Regions from separate parts of the Rhodopirellula sp. SH410 genome, predicted to be linked through region 2. Evidence: riboswitches for the same ligand, from Rfam matches in the RefSeq annotation. Region 2 holds a riboswitch; each other region holds the start of a gene.

Region 1 (7,562 bases), 4.0 Mb from region 2:
GAGTAATTCCAACGCGCGCCCATTCTTGCCTGCTCGCCGCAACATCCGATCCTGAAGGAGAATGAACTCGGGCCGGTCTCGACTCGCTTGTTCTATCAGCCGTTGATAGGCAGCGATCAGCTGTTGATCATAATGATCTGGATTTGAGATCGGCCATTGCTCTCGCACGTCGGGCAATTCGCGATAAGCCAACGCTCGGCCGAGTCGGTATCGCGTGTACGCCAGGACCCAAGCTGTCGGTGTCGCTAGCTGCTGCGACTCCGACGACAACGGACCGGAAAGGGCTTTTTCAAGTTCTCTCGCCAATCCGATGGTTGTCCGCAAGTGTTCTTTGCGTTCATCGTCGGTATCGACCGCAAGCAACCTCGCCTGCAAGGCAATCATCTGTTGCCAATCATTGGGGTCGATTCCTGCTGGCCTGATCAGCTCCGCAAGCACTGGTTCCTCGACCAGTGCCAATTCGTCCGGTGCATCTGTCGGCGCGAGAGGCATGCGTCCAGGTTCCCATCGACGAAGCCATTGTTGCCTCGCGACGTACTCCAAACGCTGGTCGTCAGAATCCGCCTTTTGAATCTTCTCGGCGATGATCGCCAATTGTTGGCGTCGCCAGTTCTCCGCATCGATCGCGTTGGGTTCTGCCGCAGCGGCACCGATCGCCCACGACGCCAAAACGAGGACAACGATCCATTCGCACCATGAGCGTCTGGGTCGTTGACCGGCCAATGTGTTTGGGGAGTATCTAGCCATCTTGCGATCAACGGTGGAGGGGCGAGGGAACACGAGTAAGCATACCAGTGGAATAGATAAGCATCGCGTGAACAACACGTGACGGATTCCCCTGTAGCCACCGTCGCCAAACGGTGGGCCCCCACGCTCTGGCGAGCGTAGCGACGTCCGTTGTCCGTTGTCCGTTGTCCGTTGTCCGTCACACGATGCGAACGGTGGCCGAAACGGTTATGCCATTCATCCTGGGATCGCGTACCAGTTCCGTGCCGGAAATAGCGGCCTCGAACGCTGCGGGCACGCAACTTGGAAGGGATCATTGGATCGATAACGCGGCAGTGGCATGGTCACCCCCCGGTGATCAGAGTGCACCTGACAGTTTGCAGGTTTAAGCTGCGACGTAGGCGCGGCAACCGTTGGCCGTTTGTTGGGCGTGCTTCCAATAGCGTTCTATTGGCTTGCTGTCGCTAATGTACGCCGCTCGCAGGCCCAAAACGGCCTCTCCGCCAGCGGTCGACCAGAATTTCTCGCTTCCTTTGATGCGGCGATTGACCTGCTTGACCGTCGATTCCATGATCGAACTCGTTAGCGGATAGCCACGCCGACGGTACTCCGGATAGTTCATTCGCCCCCGATGGTTGCGATAGTAAACTCGCGATCGACGAACAATCTCTCGAGGGTCCGTGTCGCTCGCATCGGCAGGAGGATCCCCAAGTTCCTTCTGGTGCTGATCCAATTCCAGGATCACTTCGTCGACCTTTCCCTGCCAAACCCATGTTGCGAAACGACGATAGCACTCCCATGATTGCGGCTGCTTATCGTAGATCGCGCGGGCAGCTGCCAAGCTGTAAGACAATGCGTGCATGATGTCCAGCACGCTCGTGAAGCTGCCAAACCACTGCTGCTGCATCTCTTCGATCGCCGAGGATCCATCGGAGACAAAGACCCTTTCAGTCGCCTTGAAAAAGCCGGCGTACCAAGCGGAACTGGCTGCCATCGGCCCAAACTCCTTCCAGGTTTGACCGCTAGCAACCACGTCTTTACTGAGCAGTTCAGGCCGTTGCCAAGGAGACTCCTGCGTCACCTCGACGCGCTGGCCCTTGGGGTTTTCGCCAGCAACGCACCCCATATCAGCAAGCTTTTTGGCGATGCAAACGTCTTGCAGGAAGTCAGGCAACTCCGCGTCAGGATCTTCCTGGTGTGACTTAGTTTTCATCGACAGTAAGATCGCCATTCGACTTTCTTTCCAAAAACTACCCGATTCAGGTTTCTCGCCAGCGCGATCGAATCGCTGGTACCGACCGCCATCGCTCATCACCACCGCCAGTTCAGGAGCCTCTTTGTCAGCGGGCCCCGAGTAGTTCTGATCGGGAATGGATTTCTCGAGGAAGGCGTCCTGCAAGATCTTCTCAAGTGCGCGCCGAGCCTTACCGTTTCGCAGCGTAGCCAGTCGGATCCGTTCGGTCTTGATGTCCAGTTCAGCCAGTTCTTTCAAATCGTCACTGGCGATCTGATAGCTGGCCTTGTTGGCTCCCGCGTAAACCATCTTGCGTTCGACCTTGGGGCTGACGGTGGCTTCAACGCGAAGCGCCAATTCAGCGAGCCGAGGGAAAAAAAGACCGGCGACATCGCCGGCAATAGAAGCCTTCGTTGATCCACTCGACTTCACCGCGAGCGGATTGAATGATCATCGGCTCGTCGTCGTCAGGGTCGTGCGGCTTGGGCACGGCTTTGCACTTTGGACAGCGAATGGGCTTTTCTTCGTCGGGCAGATCCTTGGCCGAATCGTTCAGTGCCATCGAACTGAGCAGATCGGTTAGGGCATTGGTTTCGATTTCCAGCTCATCGAAGGTCTTGGGCGTCCCGTCGTCGTGGTAACGACCACCATTGATTTCATTTAATTCCTTGGCGAGCTCGAGCGCTCGAGCGCGATTCTTGGGTGAAATGGCCATCCTAGCCCTCCTGGTTTATCCGAAGTGAACCGTGAAACCGGGATTCTGACCGATCTACAGATCAAAGGCCATGCCAATTGCAAACCGTCAGGTGCACTCCGGTGATCAGCATCCCTCAGATTTATCTTGACCTCGTAGTTGCCGCATGCTAGGGTTGAACTGGTCGCATCACCGCTCCGCGAGGAGTTCGATGTGTCCATGTCTAACCGACCCCACCCAGCCCCGATGGGCTGGCCCCGCCAGTGGTCGGTTTGTTCTCGGTTGATCCCTTTGGATCATCGGAGGATGCATGACTGCACCAAGTCATCGGTTCCCCACCGAGGCAGACTTCGTGCAAACCCCCGTGCGCAAAAAAATCATGATTAGGTCGGCTCTGCTGGCCTCATTCCTGAACAGACATTCACGGTCAAGGAGTGCCGAGCATGAGATCCAGTCGCCGAAATCCCTTTTTCGTCAACGCGATGGCTGCCAGTCTAGCCATTCTTTTTGCCGTGGCGATCGTCGCGCCAGCGAGCAGTGAACCCTCCCTGCAACATGGCCACTCGGAATTCGAAAGTCGTCGTGGTGGAGTTTTCATCACCAGCGATTTCCCGGGCGGGCGAATGAAAGATTGCTCGCAAATCAGCCCCGACACGTTTACCGTCACGATCGCTCCCGAATCGGCTCCGATCAACAATAGTGCTTGGTATGCCTTTCAGGTTCAGTCACAGAGTCCGAAAACGATCCGAATTCTCCTGCACTACGTGAACGGGTCGCACCGTTACGACCCCAAGATCAGTCGCGATGGCGAGAATTGGCAATCGGCGACCGACCTCGTCGTGGAGACGAGCGAGTCCGGCCAAGACGTCGAGCTGCGAGTTCCCGTCGATTCAAAACCGCTGTGGATTGCTGGCCAAGAATTGCTCGGCACCGACGAAGTATCGCAGTGGTCCGAACAACTCGCTGGATTGCCCTATGTCGAGCGCGAGCAGATCGGTCAATCGGTTCAAGGCCGGCCCGTCGAGCAATTGACGATTACCGAATGCGAAGCCCCGAACTACGTTTACATCATCGCTCGCCAGCATCCGCCGGAGGTGACCGGCGCGATCGGCATGCTGAACTTTGTCGACACTCTCGCCGGATCGTCCGACCTCGCCCAGCGTTTTCGCAAGCGTTTTGCTGCCTTGGTCGTGCCGACGGTCAACCCCGACGGTGTGCATCATGGGCACTGGCGTACCAACGCCCAAGGCGTGGACCTGAACCGCGATTGGTCCCATTTCACCCAGCCTGAAACCCGAGCGGTCCGAGATCGGTTGTTGGCGTGCCGGCGAACCGGCGACCGCCGGTTGTGTCTCTTCGTTGATTTCCACAGTACCTACAACGATATCTTTTACATCCCCGCACCCAACCCAAATGTGTTTCCGGTCGGATTCACCCGCCAGTGGTTCTCGTCCATCCAAAGCCGTTTTCCCGACTATGACGTCAACGTGGATGACAACCACAACGCCCACCGCAGCACGAGCAAAGCGTGGGTCAATAACACCCTCGGCGTGACCGCGGTCACCTATGAATTCGGCGATGAAACCGACCGCGAGATGATCAAGACGGTCGCGGGAGGCGCCGCCGAAGAAATGATGCGGTTGCTGCTCGAACTGCCAGGTCGCGACAGCGCCACGCCGATCGCAACAAAATCCAAAGCAACCGGCGGCACCAAGAAAACTCGGGGGGAAGCAAACCCAGACCGAGAGCGTGCGGACGAGCCCACGATTCAGCTCGTCTCCGGTGTAGTCGATGGCAAACCTGTGTTGTTGCAGTAGCCCCTCGCTCCCGTTGATCGATTGCCAGCGGCATTTTTCATCCTTGACAGCCGCGTTGCCATGCCTAACAATCCGGGCGTTCGTGGTGACTTGCTAGCAACTCTTGCTGGTGAGTGAACAGGGAACTCCGGTGTGATTCCGGGATGGTCCAGCCGCTGTGAACTGTCTGAGGTGTGTCCGCACACCCAAACCACTCTTCCTTTTGATCATGAAGGGCCATTGCTGATTCCGTTCAGCGAGAAGGCCGGAAGAGTCGTCGGCAGTGAGTCAGAAGACCTACCACGAAATAGACGTAGGGAGCCCTCTTGGATTGGGGAGTGCGTTGCAGCGAAGTGACCATTGCGTTTGGCCTGTGCCTTCGCGATCTCCATTCGCTGTTCAGTGAAAGAGACTGGGGTTCGGTTTTGCGCGTTTCCAAATTGAAGAAGCGTTCGGGGCTGCGCCTGGATCAATACAGGAATCATGGGCATGGGTTGGACAGCCGAACAGACGCTGGCGATGGCGGTGCGTAAACGGGATGGACGCGAAGCCGACTTCGATCGAGACCGCATCCATGGTGCGATTGAAAAGGCGTTCCGAGCGGAACTGAACCTGGCCAAGGCTCAGCCGCTGCCATCTGAAATGGTCGCGGATATCGCATCGATCGTGGATCAAGTCCACCAGCTGGCGGCCCAGTCCAGTGGTGATTCGGCAATGAATGTCGAGCAGGTTCAGGACATCGTTGAAATTGGCCTGATGCAGCGCGGACACTTCCGTGTCGCGCGTTGTTATATCCTCTATCGCACCGAACATGCGCGGATGCGTGCGGTACGCGGCGAGGACGGATCGCTCGATAGCATGGACAATACTCCCCCGCCGGAAACTCGAATCCATGTCGAGCTGGAACCGGGGGTCCAGGTTCCGTTTGACCGCCAGCGACTCGTTCGATTTCTCGAACAATGCCCCGAGGCCAAGCTCCCCGAAGTGGATACCGACGAGATCATCGCTGAAGTGATCCGAGGGTCCTTCAACGGGATGACTCCCAGCGATATCACCCGCGCCCTGGTTCTCGCCGCACGCAGTCGTATCGAGCGAGATCCAGCCTACGATGCCTTGGCCGCACAACTGCAGCGTTGGATTATCTACCGTCAAGCACTCCGCAAATCTCAGTTCGCTGACCATTTTGAGCAGGTGTATCGGGACCAGTTCGAACACTACATCATCGAAGGTATCCGCTGCGAACGACTGGCCGGTGAACTGCGCAACTTCGACCTTGTCAAACTCGCCGCCGCACTCCTGCCGGAGCGAGACAGCAAGTTTCGCTATCTCGGCCTGCAGACGATCTATGATCGGTATCTGCTACATAAAAATGGTCGGCGGATCGAGACACCGCAGTACTTTTGGATGCGGGTGGCGATGGGCTTAGCGCTCGCTGAAGGCGATGACCGGGATACCCGTGCGATCGAGTTCTACCGATTGCTGTCGAGTTTCCGTTTCACCAGTGCCACCCCAACACTGTTCAATTCCGGAACACCGCACCCGCAATTGAGCAGTTGTTACCTGACCACGGTCCAGGATGATCTTGAGCACATTTTCAAGTGCGTGGGCGATAACGCGATGCTGTCCAAATGGGCCGGTGGCCTCGGGAATGACTGGACGAATATTCGCGCGACCGGCAGCAAGATCCACGGCACCAACGGCGAGAGCCAAGGTGTGATTCCATTCCTGAAGATCGTCAACGATGCCGCCGTCGCAGTCAATCAAGGTGGCAAACGCAAAGGCGCGGTATGCGCCTACATGGAACCGTGGCATCTCGACTTCGAAGAGTTCTTGGATCTGCGCAAGAATACCGGCGACGATCGGCGGCGGACGCACGATATGCACACGGCCGCCTGGATCCCCGATCTGTTCATGCAGCGTGTTCGTGACGGTCAAAGGTGGACGCTGTTCAGTCCCGACGAAGTACCGGATTTGCACGACCTGTTCGGTCAGGGCTTCAAGACCCGGTACGAACAATACGAAACCGACGCCGCCGCAGGCAAAATTCGACTGCATCGCGAAATGCCCGCAATCGATTTATGGCGCAAGCTGTTAACACGACTGTTTGAAACCGGACATCCCTGGGTGACGTTCAAGGATCCCTCGAATATCCGTTCGCCCCAGGATCACGCAGGCGTCGTCCACAGCAGCAATCTATGCACGGAGATTTTGCTGAACACCAGTCGCGACGAAACTGCCGTCTGCAATTTGGGTTCGATCAATCTCGGCGATCATATCGTCGATGGTCAGCTTGATCGCGATCTGCTTCGCACCACAATCAAGACGGCGATGCGGATGCTCGACAACGTCATCGACATCAACTACTACCCCACCGTCGAAGCGAGAAACGCAAACCTCCGCCACCGCCCAGTCGGACTGGGAGTCATGGGATATCAGGATGCCCTGTATCAACTCGGCATACCGACCGCCTCGGCGGAAGCCGTCGCATTTGCCGACATCAGTATGGAAGCGATCAGCTACTACGCCCTGTTGGCCTCGAGTGAGTTGGCGGCCCAACGTGGCAACTACGAATCGTACGCGGGCTCGAAATGGGATCGTGGTTCGCTGCCGATCGATACGTTGGATTCACTGGAATCGGAGCGTGGTGAGACGATCGACGTCGATCGCAGCACCACACTGGACTGGGACGTCGTCCGGCAGAACATCGCAAAGCACGGGATGCGCAACAGCAATTGCCTCGCCATCGCGCCGACGGCAACCATCTCGACGATCGTGGGGGTGACCCAGTCGATCGAACCCACCTACAAACAATTGTATTCCAAGAGCAATTTATCGGGCGAGTTCACACAGGTGAACGTGGCGTTGGTCGATGCACTGAAGTCACGCGGGTTGTGGGACACCAACATGGTCGATGCGTTGAAGTACTACGATGGCGCGATTGGTGCCATCGCAACCATCCCCGACGACTTGCGTCTGCTATTTGCCACCGCATTCGAAATCGAGCCCTCGTGGCTGGTCGCTGCCGCCGCACGCCGGCAGAAATGGATCGATCAAGGACAATCACTCAACTTGTATCTGGCGGAACCCAGCGGCAAGGCGATCGATGCGATGT
Region 2 (7,562 bases):
TGCTGCTAGCCGAAACGGTGCTCGGCGATGGCACCAACGGCATGAGCGAACCGTCCCCCAACGGTCCGCACCGCAGAATCGCCAACTGGGGTGGAACGACGTCCAATACTGCCCCGGCGCCCGGATTTTTTGAAGGCGGTGCATTGATCGAGAACCCTGACTTGACCACGGTCTTTCCGATCAAGATCTCCTCCTACAGTGGCAACCGTGGCGAGTCGTGGATTCGCGGTGTTCCCTACGCCACGGTGATCAATGGATACATGACGCCCAACAGCCGTATCCCAGATGTGGGCATGCACGGTCGCGGCTTCTACTCGTCACGGTCGTATCACACCGGCGGCAGCATGCACGCGATGCTCGATGGGAGCGTCCATTTCATCACCGAGTCGGTCGACCGAGACCTCTATCACGGGCTCTTTTCCCGGGACGGTCACGAAGTGGTCGAGGTGCCACGATGAAGCGTCCTGCCCATGTCCATCAGTCCATCCTCTTGGCCCTCACTCTGGCAGGCTGTGCTGAAACATCCTCACCCGTCGCAAACGGCCCCAGTGTGATGGTTTCTTATGAATCCCAGCCGCTGGCGGACGTGCAGGTGAGTTTGCATGCCACTGAAACTGGTCCCGTTTTGGCCCAGGCGGTCTCTGCGGCAGACGGTCACGCGCGTTTTCAAAACCTGCCTGTTCCCGAACCCAGCGAGTACCGCGTTTCACTGCAATCACTCAGCGATGGAGGCTGGATCCTGAATTCAAAGTACAGCCGACCTGGCGATAGCGATCTGCGTCTAAAACCCCTCGCTGGTCCCGATCCCCAAACAATTGAAATCTCACGCGGCGCAGTTCGTCCGCTACTACCGACGAAACGAAGATAAGAAATGAATCACGATCGAACGTGCGATTGGCTCGGACACCACTGACGTTGACAGCACCGTTCTCGCGGGCACGTCTCGGTTCGTGATCACTCAGCAATGACTCCTTCTTACGCTAACAATCAAAATTACTAACCAAGAGAATCGAAAATGAAAAAGTTTGTTCCATTCGCGGCAGCCTGCTGTATTGTTCTGATCCAGGGATCGTTCGGCTTTGGGCAAGGCCGAACGATCACGCGAGTATTCTGGCAGGATGACTCAACCGCCACGGTTCGCTATGGCGACCTAAAACGGGTTGCCGAAGGTTGGTCAATTGAGCCAATGTCGATCGCTGGTTTTCCCTCGCTCGACGTGTCTGAACAATCTCTGGTGCAAATGCACTCCGATGCGGGTGTCGTCTTACTTGGCGTCCGTGATCAAGCCGACGGCGAGATTGGCAGTGGCTGGATCGCGATCGACTCGGGTGCTCAAGAGGAGTCCCATGGGGATCATTCCCACTGGCGTTTGAATGAGGCCCCTAGCGTGTTGAAGGCAATCATCAGTACTGACCAGGGAAACCCCGCGCATGTCTACAAGTACGATGAGACATTCGTATTAGCGAACGACAAGAAGAATGGATTCACGACCACGACCACCTCACAACTACGCTCGGCAAAGACCGCACGGGACGCGGCGACGTTCTATGCCGGCGGGAATGGTCACATCACGCTCGCCGTCGTCGACAATCAGGTCGCCTATGCAACTTGGATTGCTCGTGAGGGCGATGAGCGCGGTCGAGTCGACGTGGTAAAGCTCGGAGCCCAAGAGGATGCGTCATATGCAATCCATTGCCCCAGCGGCGTGCTGCATGGTGCGACGGCTAACTCCGGCAGAGTATTTTTCGCACCATCGGATGGTGTCTGCTGGGTCGACGCCGATCTCGAATGCGACGATATCCCTGAAACGGTGCAGGTTCACCACCTGTCCCTCGGAAAAGGCGAGGACGATCTGCCGCTTCGCACCGGGGCTTTCGAGAATCTTGACCAGCGAGTGTTGTTCACTGCGGGCAAAGGCGAGCACGCCAAGTTGTGCTGGATCGACGCCTCCAGCGACTCACCGAGCGTACAGTCCATGGCGATAGAACTATCCGCCGGAGAGTCGCTGACGACACCGAAGGCGATCAAGACACGTGGCGGCAAGTCGTGGGTCTTGATGTTTCGCGAGAATGCGGAGAATCCCGAGAGTGACGCGCTCGTGGTAGTCGACGTCGATGGCAACTCGGATGGCGTATGGAATGATTCCGCTATTCACAGTGAAATCGCACTTGGACGCAGTCAAATCGAGGGCCATTCCGGGCATCATGAACTTGCTCTGCTGCCAACGAAGCGTCATCTGCTCGTTAGCAACCCAGGCGACGGAACGATCGCCCTGATATCAACGGCCGACTTCGCGGTGGCCGCAACATTTTCGGTAGGTGGGACCCCCACGCGTCTCGCTGCCATTGGCGATTGAGCCACCATCGTCTCGTCCCGCCGCGTGTGGTGTTGTCAACCAACGGTCCGACCAACCTGACTGACAGCACCCCGCGGTGGGGCTTTTTTATGACACCAACCGACACGTGAGCATCTCGCTGTGGGACATCGTGAGTTTCGTTGACGGTTCCGACACCCGCTGCGTTTGATTGAACAAACCTGTCTCAGACTCTGTGCGCCCCGTCATGAACGTAGATGTTTCGGGTGCCTGGACTCACCATTTTAATCGTGAGCATTTTCTGCAATACCGCGTTTGGTGGCATGTCTAGAGACGAGCAGCTAGCACGTCATCCGCCGGCGCCATCGCGAGACGCCACCGCCGAGCAAGCAAATCAAGATGACGGCAAGGCTGCTGGGCTCCGGAACGGCGGCGGTGTCAAGCGTCAAGTTGTCGAGTGCGAAATAGGATGGCGTGTTCATTCCGAAGTCGCCGCTGTCGCTCGACGACAAATTGAAATGCAGGCTGTTGGCATTGGCCAGCGAGCTCAAGTCGAGATTCGCCCAATTGCCGAGTATGTAGTCATCAGCGTTATCGCTAAAGCTGAAATCGGCCAGTGAAAAGTCAACTTCGGCCGCCAGGACTTGGTTGTTGGCGTCGATCCCAAAGACGGACAACGAGAAGTAGTCGGGATCATTCCCGGTGGCTCCGCCAAAAACCTTCGCAAAACCGTCGCCATCCTGCATTGAGAGGGCTGCGTAGGTCGTGTTCGTGACCTGGACTGACATCGCATGCGTGTTGCTCGGCAAATAGATGCTCGGTAGCTGCCGCAGTTGATCAACATCATAGCGATCAAACGGGACGGGATCGAATAGATTGGCGTTGACGTCGTTGTAACCGAACGCAACGGCGTACTGGCTCGACCCCTCTGCCCCGGATCCTGGGATCGCACTGTACTGATTCCCAAACCCGGGCGTCGTCCTGTCGGTTTGATTGGAGACCGCGAAGCCACTCCAACTCCCATACGTTTGATTGTTTCGATTGATAAATCCGACACCGTCGAGATCGATCAATCCTGTTAGGTTGGTGCCGCCCGATGAACTCGGTTCGGGGACGGCACCGGGAACAGGTCCGTTGAAGAATCCAGCGGCCCCTAAGGAGAAGCTTTCAAAGTCAACGACGATCTCAGCGGCAAGTTCGCGCGACTGGCTCAGTGAAATAGTTGCGAGCACGATGCTCACGAATAGATGGCGACTCAATTTGGATTCCTGATAGTTTAAAGGTGAATGGGAGATGGCTGAAACACATCCGATCATGTCCTGCGGGATGACCGAGTGAGCATCGGCCCGCACGGGTTCGCGAAACGCGGTCGGGTGGGCACGTGGTGCAAACGAGATGTTTCGAATGGTTTCTGTTGTGCTCAAAATTGCGGGATCACTTCGCCACCACGGCGAGAGAGCAATGCCGCGAAGACTTTCAGATCAAGTTGTTCAGTCACGAAGCGTGTCGAGCCATCCGCCATCAAGAACATCGCGCCTCCAGCGTGGTAGCTGTGGAACTCTTGCCCGAAGTCGCAAAAGTTCCCCTCGTGACTTTTTAAGAAGGAAACGCATGACTGCCACTTCGTTCCGGGGACCACCTGGGCACTGATCGGCGCACTCTGGTCAAAGAGGTTCTTGTGGCCAATCCAAATGGAATGCAATCCTTCAGGCGCCTCGCCGACCATGATCGTGTGGGACGTACCATCGAGAAACGACTTAACCGCCAGTTGCCCGTCTTTCCCGAAGAGGAGCGATCCGCGCCCAACACCATCGGTGATGCCGATGTCGGAGTAGTTGTTTTGACAATTGTGCAGCGGCGGGCAGCGCAGACCACGTTCACCATAGTTCCCACCGTAATCCGTTCTCGCGAACATCACTGTCGATGTGGGCGTGTCGCCGTTGGGACGCAGCAGCGTTGACTTCGGAGCGGACGGGCACAGATAGGTCGGCACGACTTCCGCACCGCCAGCGTGATTGACGTCGTCGAGATAGGGAACGTCCATATCAATTTTCTCTGACAACGCTGATTGCTCGATATAGGGCAACAGCGAGGCTCCCCAACTCGGCCGCCACATCGTTCGGAGAAAGACGTTCGTCGCACTCACTGCCCCCGCGCCACCAACAGGGAACTTCTCAAAGGTGGAGTGGTAGCTGTGGAAACCAAGTCCCACCTGTTTGAGATGATTGGCGCACTGAATTCGCCGCGCCGCCTCGCGAGCCGATTGCACGGCGGGCAATAGCAGAGCAACCAGCACTCCGATCACCGCAATCACAACCAACAACTCGGTCAGTGTGAATGCGGTACGATCGTGACCAGCACATGGCCGCCGCGACTGCCGACGCGAGCGAGCGGCCACAATCACAACCGACTGCTGGTCAGAGTCCAGCGACGACCAATCTACGATCTCGTCGTTTGTCCGACCACAGCCGATACAGACCGCCTCACTGTCGAGCGTGCAGACCAGGTTGCAAGGTGACTCGACAGCATCAGCGGATGAGTCGACACGAGTTGATTGAAAGAAGCTGCTCATCGGACTGACACAAGCCACGATCGCAGTGAGTTCAACGTACGTCTTCGCCGACGCCACAACAGCCCGCACGTCGCCACCGCAAAAATCGCAAAGCTGGCTGGTTCGGGGACCGCCGCCACATTGAGCACACCCACCGCCCCTTTGGTGAGACCGACATAGTCAAACCCGCTTGAGTCGAACGTGGCGTAGTTGTCTAGAATGGCATTGCCCAATGAGTCTCGATCAATCCCCGCGACAGGAATACCGTTTCCATCCATGAGATCCCCGCTGCCCGCCACATCGACCAGACGTACGTATCGGATGCTATTGAGATCCAGCGCACCCGATTGAACCAACGCACTCGGCGACAATTCGCTCAGATCAAATGGCGTTCCCCAATTGTTGGCATGCTTACCAGCCAGGTTATAAATATTGGTAGCGTCGTACCCTTGAAATGCCCCCATTGCGACGGTCGGTGCCGTGTTCAATGAAATCGATGAGAACCGCAGAAAGTCACTACCGTTGGACGATACCTCGACATAAGCCAGCTCCGCGAATAGCGAGGTGGGACCGCCAAATCCAAAACCGTTTTCAAATACGGCGAAGTCGGCGCCAACGCCATCGGCAATCGGAGTCTCGAAGCCCAGTGTGATCGAACCCGCACCGTCGATGCCAAGGAAACCATAGGTATCACTGGGGTCGTTGACATCGCCGCCGAACGACGTGCTGCTGCCAAGTCCAGCGTGGAACGCGTTGGGCTTGGTACCCGTTGCGGGTCGGTAGCGTGAATCGAAACCCGTACCGATTCCGCCCGGCCGTGCGACCGGGCTGTACCGGTCTCCCAACGATGTCAGCCCCGCCGAAAAGTCTTGGAAATTCGGTCCGACTCCCGGCGAGGGACGGTAGTCGACTACCCACGACTCAAACGTCGCTATATCGCCTCGGGCAATGGGATTGTCAGTGGCTCCAGGAGTGAATCCAGAATGGCTGGAGTAGACGCCCGCGTGGGTGTGCATCACACAGACCAACGACAGGAACAAGAACGCAGAAATGCGAAGAGTGGACATCAGAAAACCTTGACGCAGGTACACACTGCTTCGTTGGCAAGGCTCAGCTCTCGGTCGACGCTACGTGGGAACGCAACTCCACAACCGAATCACCTCGCCGAGCGAGCACGAACGCAGAATGGAATGGATCATCCAGTGAGCCTGTGGGGAGTTTCGAACAAATGTTCGAAACCAGCGCACTGCAACGTTTGCCTCAATCCGAGAAGGCACGGAAACGTCTTGCTCAAGGTAGGTCTTCTGACTCACCACCATCCTGAACACTCTCTGCCTTCTCACCTGCACAAGACTTGAAAAGCACGAGGCTTGACGAGCACTGGGCGGGCAATGGCACTTCAAAAGAAAGAGCGTCGGGTGCGATTAATTTCTATCGCAGGTGGAACACAGCGGCTGGACCGTCCCGGGATTGCACCGGAGTTCCCTGTTAACCAGATCGGCAGAAACCGATCCAATCACCTTGGACGGCGGGATTGTTACCAGCATCACCCAACGCGTCAACCGCCATCGGGAGCTGTTGTCCGTGAACCGGGATCACTACTCACCCGCACCCGCGATGGGCAGGCGTGGTGCCCAAACTCTCAACTTGGGCTCTTCCAACGATTTCACGAAGGTCTCAAGAATCAGAAAGGTCCTGTTCGTTTTTCCCCAACGGCTTCAGCAGTGTGGGTTGGGTCGGAAACAGCGGATCGTTTGCCTGCTCCGTTTTACGTCCGAGAATGGGCATGACAGCATTGTAGGTCCGCAACACACCGGGTAGCTCGGACAATCCGTTGAAAAGGAGTGGGTGCATCTGGGTGACATTTCGACACCGAGCGGGTTTTGCTCACCTGAGTGGCTTCCTCCGGCAATTCGGCGCGGCTCGAAACCATTTTGTTTCTTCATTCGCTTGACACTCAAACATGGACCGCGTACTATTGCGAGCAATTCTCATTAGCAATTGCTGGCGACGCAGCAAGCTAGTGTGATCGCGATGTGCCCGCTTCGGGTCAGCCTCGAGATCATACAGCCAGCCACGCCCAGGTTGCCCCCGCTCATCACGATTGATGCGTGGGGCTTCTTGACGCGCAGTTCTGGCCCGATGTGGCAGGACTGCCTTTGCAGATCGGTGGTTTATCATGTCTGAGATGGAATTTCGAGCGCAGCAATTCGCCGGCGTCGAGCGTTTACGGCTGGCTCGGTCACGCTATCAGGCGGGACGGCTCGCTGAGGTCGTCGCGATGGCGAGCCAAGCGGTAGAGCAGCCCGCCGACGACGGGGGGCCCGAGAAAGAACAGGGCCCTTGGCTGGAGTTACTTGGGTTGGCGTGCCACGATCTCGGTCGGCCACGTGAGGCTGCCGATGCGATCGAGAAGGCGAGCCTAGTCTCGCCGGTCTCGGACGAAACTCGGATTGTATTGGCGTCCTGCTATGCGGAGTTGCGCCGGATCGATCTGGCGCGTGACCTGTACTTGCAAATGGCAATTCGCAGGGAGTTACCGGCTGCGTTAATGCTCCAGATCGCCGCGGGACTTGAGGCGATCGACTCACCCCAACTCGCGATGCAGGTCTGCGAATGGGTCACCGAAAAGGATGACTCGGTCGCCCAAGCGTACTACGACATGGGCTTTTACTCGGCGCGTTCGGGCCAACCCTT
Region 3 (7,562 bases), 1.5 Mb from region 2:
CATGCAGTCGATTCGCATCCCTAAAAACGCCCGGCACGTTCGCGCTGCCATCCGGATCGGGTCCGGTTGTCCGTCACCACTGTCAAACGTTACCGAGTAAAAATTGACTTCCGGACGATCGGTCCACAACCCTTCCGCCGTGATCAACCGTCGCACCAACACGTCGTAGGGCATCTGCGCCGCGATTTGGTCGGACAACCAGGTGCGGAAACGCCGGCGACGGTAGACGAGAAAAGGTCCTTCATCGGCACCCACGTAAAACCGTGTAAACCGCTCGGCCCAATAGTCATGAAATCTCGCATCGGTCAATAACGATTCGCGATACCGTTCCACCCGCTGACTCTCCGGAAAACATTCGAGCGCTCGGATTTCCTCCAGCGACATTCCCGATCCGACCAACGCCAAGGACAACCGGCGGCAGATCGTCAGCCAATCAGCGGGCGGTGCAGCGGTCAGCCCCGCCGACGCAATCTGTTCCTCCCACTGCGCGAATACCTGTGCCTGAATGCCGGCTCGATCACGGCCGCTCGCCAATCCCCACTTCGCGTCTCGGGAGGCCAGATCTTGGGAGGCCAGATCTTGGGAGGCCCGACGAGCTGGATCGATCTTTGCTGTCGCCGACGCCAAGCCCGTCTGCGTGATCTCGCCGATGGCCGTGTCCGCTGTCAGACTTTGGGGGACGCCGGGGCTCATCCCTGATGTCAAGAAAGCGAATGTGCTGAGCATCAAAAATGCGGTCAACGCAAGTTTGCCAGCGGTCAATAGGCGCCGTTTCACCCCAGCGAGCAGCGGGGCCGGCGGCGGGTCGGTGATAGCGGGGATGTCCATCACTATGGTCCTAACCAATTCGCGATCCAAAATCGTGTGCAATTCCAACCCGCCTAGTATACGCCTTTGAGCGACCCGAACGAGCGGAATTCTTTGGTGAGCTCGTTGACGACGGATGCGTCGCGTTTGCCAGCGGGTGCCAGTCCGGTATCATTCTGGTTCCGCACCGAGCACCCGCCGAAAGGTTGTCTGCTCGCTTTTTTCGTGACCCGCCGTACCTGGTCTCGATTTCAAACCTGCCCATGATGATTCAACGTGACTTCCACACCCCCGACTGATTTCTTTTTTGACGCCTATGATCGCGAAGACGTTGCGTATGGCGACGAGCCATCGGCATCTCTGTCGGCCTATCTCGACCAGATGGCGGGGCATGGGAAACCAGGCTGCCGAGCGATCGACCTCGGGGCTGGTGCGGGACGCGATACACTGGCGCTGGCAAAGGCCGGCTACCAAGTTGAGTCGGTCGATTTGAGTGAACGAGGACTGGCGAGGATCGCTGAGCGGGCTGCTCGGCAGGGCGTCACCGACCGCGTCCGGACGCATGTGGCGGATGTCCGCAACGCTGAGTTTCCCACGGGACATTACGATGCTGTGATCGCCACGACCGTGCTCGATCATATCCCCGCGGTCGATGCCGATCAGGTGTGGCAGCGAATGTGTGACGCGCTCAGCGAAACGGGGTTTCTCTACGTACAAGTCCATACGACCGAAGATCCCGGTAGCGATCAGCCGCCTGGCAACACCAGTCGCGAGCCGGTCAGTGAAACGGCCGGTGCGGTGATCAATTATTTCAAACCCAACCAGTTAGCAGCGATGGCAGTCCGGGAATCATCGAACTTGCGCATTCTGCGTTATGAGGAGCGATTGGAATGGGACTACACCCACGGCCCCGAACACCAGCATGGAAAAGCGGTGCTGTTGGCGGTCCGGACCGGATTTCATCCGCCCTGGTTTGGTCAACCCGCCGCATTTCCTCGTCAATTGGGCAATTAGAGCGACAGCGAGGCAATCCAACGCGTCAAATCAAAAGTCGCTACCGTCGCCAGACGGTGGAATCCACGTTCTCGCGGGCGTCGCTACCCGGGGCTATTCATTCGCGGTCGCTGAGCCCCCCACGCCCTCGGGGGTGTACCGAGTCCTGGTTCGCTCGGCGATCGAGACCTCTGATTGGCCGAGCGATCAGGGATTATCCGCATTGACAATCGAGCGACCTGGGTTGATACTCCGTTCAACGATACTTGGTGCCGCGTCAGTTCATTTTGGGCGACGCGAAAACAGGGAACTTCGGTGAGATTCCGAGACGGCCCGGCCGCTGTATCCGACGCCACGAGCCATTTTTCCGCGTGTTTTGCGGTGGTTCGAACCCCACTCCTCCCTCTTTGCCATTGCCGAATATTCGGCGAGAAGGCTGGGAGTGCGGATCGCGTCGGGAGTCAGAAGACCTACCTGGTATCGGGCGTTGAGCGTGGACCTTGGGTACCTTTCGTGGGCTACTTGGATCTCGCGTGGACCTTCTTGGGTGGGGTCAGCGTCACGAACCCGTTTCGTTTCTTGTGCGATTGGCCGAGACTCCCGCTGCGTTATGTCGTAGGCGAGGGGGGGGGGCTGATTGTTCGCTGGCAGCCGGTTGGAAATGCGCTCTCCCTTGCAACGATCGGCCGCAGGTAAATGGAATCCAGGAGCCCAAGTTCCCATCATCACTCTCACGCCACTTCGCCGTACTGGTTTTACGCTCGTCGAACTGCTCGTCGTGATCGCCATCATCGGCGTGCTGGTCGGGCTGCTCTTGCCGGCCGTGCAAGCGGCGCGCGAAGCGATGCGACGGGCGTCATGCCAAAATAATTTGCATCAAGTCGCCTTGGCACTTCACAACTACCACTCGGCCATGGGGAGCTTCCCGCCCGGTGCTGTCGAAGTCCGGCCGCAATATGCCCATGGGAAACAGTTCGCTTGGTCGGCGTTCATCCTCCCGTACCTGGAACAAAATGCGCTGGCTGAGAGGATCGACTACCGCCGTGCCTATGACGATCCCGTCAACTCCGTCGCCGCTCAGACCCCGGTCCAGGCATATCTGTGTCCGAGCACGCCGCGATCAGAACCACTCCGAGGGGGTCTCGGTGCGACGGATTATGGAGGCATGTACGGCGAACGAATCGTGAGCACCAATTCCCCGCCCCGCGGCATGATGATCCATGACCAATCGCTCGGTTTTCGCGACATTCTCGACGGCAGTTCCCACACCATCATGGTCACCGAGGACGCCGATTTCCCGGATGGTCAATGGATCAGTGGACGGAATTTGTTTGACCAAGCGTTCCCGCCCAACACAGCCCCCGCCTTTGAGAACGACATGCGGAGTTTCCATCCCGGCGGCGTGATGACGATGTTCGCCGACGGCTCGACACGCTTCCTCGTCGAACAGATCGACATGCAGATTTTGGCCGCGTTGTGCACTCGTAACGGACATGAAGTGACGGCGGGCTACTAGGCGATTTCCAGCAATCGTGCTATTTCGAAAATTCAAGCTAAGACAACCTACACGATCAACGACTTTTCATGAAGAAAAAACGAACCCGACGACCGTCCCGCCGCCTCTTGGTCCAAACACTCGAGGGCCGTCGTTTGTTGGCCGCGGGCCCCTATGCCCCCGCCGCCGGCCAGCCTGGTTCCACAGCGATCAGTCACACGGACCCCGCTTTGGTGGGCTGGGCATCCACCGTCGCAGATTACTCCCCCGGCAGCGACGTTGACGATCTCTGGAAGGACACGTCCAACGCGTTGGGACCCGCCGAGGGGAACTTCGATTCAATCGTCTCACTCGGTCGTGGTGGATCGATCACCTTGGCATTTGATACGCCAATCCGTGACGGACTCGGCGCTGACTTTGCCGTATTCGAAAACTCGATCAACGACACGTTCCTCGAACTTGGGTTTGTTGAAGTCTCCTCGGACGGCGTGAACTACTTTCGCTTTGCGGCGGATTCCAAGACGCCATCGGCCGTCGCAAGCTTCGGTGCGGTCGATCCTACCAACCTCCATAATCTCGCCGGCAAGTATCGGGGTGGGTTTGGCACACCGTTCGATCTGGCGGAACTTCGTGATCAGGCCGGCATCGACGTGACCTCGGTCAAATACGTACGTTTGATCGATATCGTGGGCGATGGGGTCACACGCGATGCGACGGGCGACTCCATCTACGACCCGACACCGACGTTCCAGTCCGCGGGGTTGGATGTCGATGGCGTGGGCGTGATCCACGCTGTTGAAACGGGGGAAGCGGTGATCGATTTCGAGACGCTCGGTAGCGGACTCGGGGCGAACAAGATCGATAATGGTGCCAGTGGCGCGGGAGGATTCAGCGAGGAGGAGATTTCGCTGAACAATGACTACACCACGGCTTATCAAAGTTGGTCGGGGTGGTCGCTCTCACAAACCACCGATACGGCGACGGCGGGCTACACCAATCAGTATTCGAATATCACCGGCAGCGGCGCCGACGATTCGGACACCTTTGCCATTGGCTTCTTTGATTCATCACCGAGCGGTGCCCTGCCGCCTCCGACGATCACGCTGGACCCGACCAGTGGCTCACGCTTCGATTCGCTATATGTCACCAACACGACCTATGCCGCATTATCGATGCAGCAGGGTGACGGGTTCGCCAAGCCGTTTGGGGGAACCACTGGTGACGATGCTGATTTCCTGCGTTTGACCATCACGGGTGTTGACGCAACGGGCAACGCCATCGGTGACGTCACCGTGATGCTGGCCGACTATCGCCCGGCCGACAACTCTCTGGACTCCATTCTCGACACGTGGGCGGCCGTGGATGTCTCGTCACTCGGCGATGCACGGTCGTTGCAGTTTACGCTGGACTCGACCGACAACAGCCCGTTCGGCATGAACACGCCGGCATATTTCGCGGTCGACAACGTGACGCTTCTTCGTCCGGCCGTCCCCTTGGATTTGGACCGTCCCAGCACGATCGAGGACAGCAGCGTGGTCGCCCGCGTGTCACGCCCGACATCCGATACTTCCGCTGACATGACCGTGTCGCTGGAGCGAACCGGTAGCGATCAAGCGACACTCCCCGACTCCATCACGATCCCGGCGGGCGCTCCCTACGCTGAGTTCAACATCACGCCCGTCAACGATGCCATTCCCACACCGGACCGCGAACTGCAGGTCACAGCATCGGCGGATTTCATGCTGCCGACGACTCGCTCGCTGCGGATTGAGGACGACGAAGTTCTATCGATCCATTTCACACCATCGGTCGTCAACGCGACGGAGGGTGACGGCCCGAGTGGAGCGAGCCTGACGCTGACGCGGAACGATGCCGACGTCAGCACGCCGCTGACGGTGACGCTCACCCATGACGCCACCGACCTGCTGAGTATTCCCGCCGTCGCCACGTTTGCCTCCACGCAGCGCACGATCACGATTCCGATCGATGTGCTTGACGATGACATTGCCAGCGAAGGACAAACGATCAGCGTGCAGGCCGTTGCGCCGGAGCGATCGCCTGCTCAACTGACGATCAAACTGGCTGATGATGACCTTCCGAGACTGCTGATTGATCCGGCCTCCATTCAGTTAAATGAAGCGGAACCGTTGACCACTCGTACGGTCAAACTCTATCGAAACACCGCCGATATCGCCAATGCCGTCACGGTATCGCTGTCGCTACCCGATGGCGGCCCACTGGCGATACCCGACGAAGTCACCATCCCTGCCGATTCGGATTTCGTCAGTTTCGACGTCAGTGTGGTCGATGATGCACTGATCAATGCGCGGGCGGCGTACCCTATTTTGGTGAGCAGTTCCAGTTTTCTGTCGGCATCGCTCGACGTGACCGTCATCGACAACGACGGACCGCCACCGAGCTTGGAAATCGGCGTTCCTGATACCGGGCTGTTCGAGTCCGACGCGGTCGTCGTCAGCGATTTCGAATCACTCGGTGCGGGGTTACTCAGTGGCGAGTTCGATAACAACGCCGGCGCGGCGGCTGGGTTCAACGACGGTACTCTGCAATTTGCAAACACGTTCGACAATTCGTTCGGATTCGACCTGTGGTCTGGGTTCGCGATCAGCCGTGGCACCGACTCCCAAACGGCTGGATTTGGCAATCAATACTCGTCAATCGTCGGTGGTGGCGCCGAGGGATCGTCAACCTATGCGATTGCCTATGCTGGTTCGCCCGTCACGATCAGTCGTGGAAGCGACACGGCGGACTATTCCACCCTGGATGTCACCAACACGACTTATGCTGCCCTCTCGATGCGAGAGGGTGACGATTTCGCGAAGAAGTTCGGTGGTGATTCGGGCGACGACCCCGACTTCCTGCTGTTGACGATTGAGGGACTCGATGCGGGCGGAGATTCGATCGGCCAAGTCGAGGTTTATCTGGCTGACTATCGCTTTGAAAACAACGATTTGGATTATATCCTCGAGGACTGGAGCACCATCGACGTCAGCTCGATCGGCGATGCCAGAACATTGTCGATGCAGCTCTCATCATCCGACAATGGTGCATTCGGCATGAATACGCCCGCCTATTTCGCCGTCGACAACGTATTGCTCCAGCCCGATGCACTGGCCCTACCGACCATCACGATTTCGCGAGCGGGAGGTGATCAGTCGACGTCGTTGGACGTGAGCCTCTCCGGTGACCGCAGCGAACTGCGGTTGCCCTCGCAGGTCACCATCCCGGCAGGGGCCGATCAGGTGAGCGTTCCCGTGGTGTGGCTGGATGACTCTGTGGCCGCGGGAGACAGGAGCTGGCAGGTCACCGCGTCCGCGACCGGATTGAGCGGCGACGGCCAGACCATCACGCTACACGATGATGATGAGAACACCTTGTCGATCACGCCGTCAGCGGCCGAGGTCAACGAATCCATGGGCCGGCAGACGATTGGCTTTGAAGATATCGGCGAGTCGCTCGGGATCGATGCATTCAATAATGGCACCGATGGGCGAGGCGGATTCCAATCCGGTTCGCTGCAATTCCCCACCGCGTACAACGCCACCTATGGCAGTTGGAGTGGGTGGGCGGCATCGAACGTCGACGATGTCACGACGGTTGGATATACCAATCAGTTTTCGGCTTACGCGAATCTCGATGGAGATCAACCGGGCGGCGGAGCAAACGACTCCGCAACATTCGCAGTCGCGGGTGGTTATGGATCTTCGCCATTGACGATTTCGCTACCGAGTGGATTCGAGGGGGCCTCATTTGCGTCGATTGATATCACCAATACCACGTATACGGCATTGTCGATGGTACAGGGTGACAACTTTGCCAAACGCTTCGGCGGTGAGAGTGGTGATGACCCGGACTATTTCCTACTGACGATTGACGGTGTCGACGATGCGGGCGAGACGGTTAACTCGATCGATTTTTACTTAGCCGACTATCGTTTCGCCGATAATTCACTCGACTATGTCGTGGATGACTGGACCACGGTCGATCTGAGTGCGTTGGCCGGTGCGACGAGTCTGCGATTCGGAATGTCGTCCTCCGACATCGGTAACTTTGGCATGAACACGCCGGCCTATTTCGGGATCGACGATCTGACAATTGACCGTATTAACGACGCTCCACCGGCGCTCGTGGTCGCACGCAACTCGGGTGACCTCAGCGAGGATCTCATGGTCACACTCGAAGCGAACCCGGCATTACCGCTTTCGACGCCCACGAGCGTGGTGATTCCGGCGGGCGCAGACCGTGTTCG

What was found. A riboswitch is a leader RNA that binds a small molecule or an ion and turns the genes downstream of it on or off. The one in region 2 is predicted to bind cobalamin.
Region 1: it holds a riboswitch for cobalamin, as region 2 does, so the genes downstream of both, SH410x_RS29500 (ribonucleoside-diphosphate reductase subunit alpha) here and SH410x_RS14125 (PEP-CTERM sorting domain-containing protein) in region 2, are expected to answer to the same signal.
Region 3: it holds a riboswitch for cobalamin, as region 2 does, so the genes downstream of both, SH410x_RS08595 (DUF1559 family PulG-like putative transporter) here and SH410x_RS14125 (PEP-CTERM sorting domain-containing protein) in region 2, are expected to answer to the same signal.

What each region holds. Positions count from the first base shown of each region.
Region 1 is NZ_CM147949.1:7,996,719-8,004,280, reverse strand. It holds gene SH410x_RS29520 (hypothetical protein) at 1-780, opposite strand, end outside; gene SH410x_RS29515 (hypothetical protein) at 1,112-2,317, opposite strand; gene SH410x_RS29510 (hypothetical protein) at 2,319-2,675, opposite strand; gene SH410x_RS29505 (M14 family metallopeptidase) at 3,137-4,471, shown strand; cobalamin riboswitch at 4,538-4,769, shown strand; gene SH410x_RS29500 (ribonucleoside-diphosphate reductase subunit alpha) at 4,940-7,562, shown strand, end outside.
Region 2 is NZ_CM147949.1:3,847,019-3,854,580, forward strand. It holds gene SH410x_RS14100 (DUF1559 family PulG-like putative transporter) at 1-458, shown strand, start outside; gene SH410x_RS14105 (hypothetical protein) at 455-868, shown strand; gene SH410x_RS14110 (YncE family protein) at 1,016-2,356, shown strand; gene SH410x_RS14115 (DUF4465 domain-containing protein) at 2,656-3,573, opposite strand; gene SH410x_RS14120 (DUF1559 family PulG-like putative transporter) at 3,735-4,886, opposite strand; gene SH410x_RS14125 (PEP-CTERM sorting domain-containing protein) at 4,883-5,932, opposite strand; cobalamin riboswitch at 6,143-6,404, opposite strand; gene SH410x_RS14130 (hypothetical protein) at 6,543-6,719, opposite strand; gene SH410x_RS14135 (tetratricopeptide repeat protein) at 7,045-7,562, shown strand, end outside.
Region 3 is NZ_CM147949.1:2,310,980-2,318,541, forward strand. It holds gene SH410x_RS08585 (DUF1549 domain-containing protein) at 1-828, opposite strand, end outside; gene SH410x_RS08590 (class I SAM-dependent methyltransferase) at 1,084-1,821, shown strand; cobalamin riboswitch at 2,051-2,292, shown strand; gene SH410x_RS08595 (DUF1559 family PulG-like putative transporter) at 2,474-3,316, shown strand; gene SH410x_RS08600 (DUF4465 domain-containing protein) at 3,385-7,562, shown strand, end outside.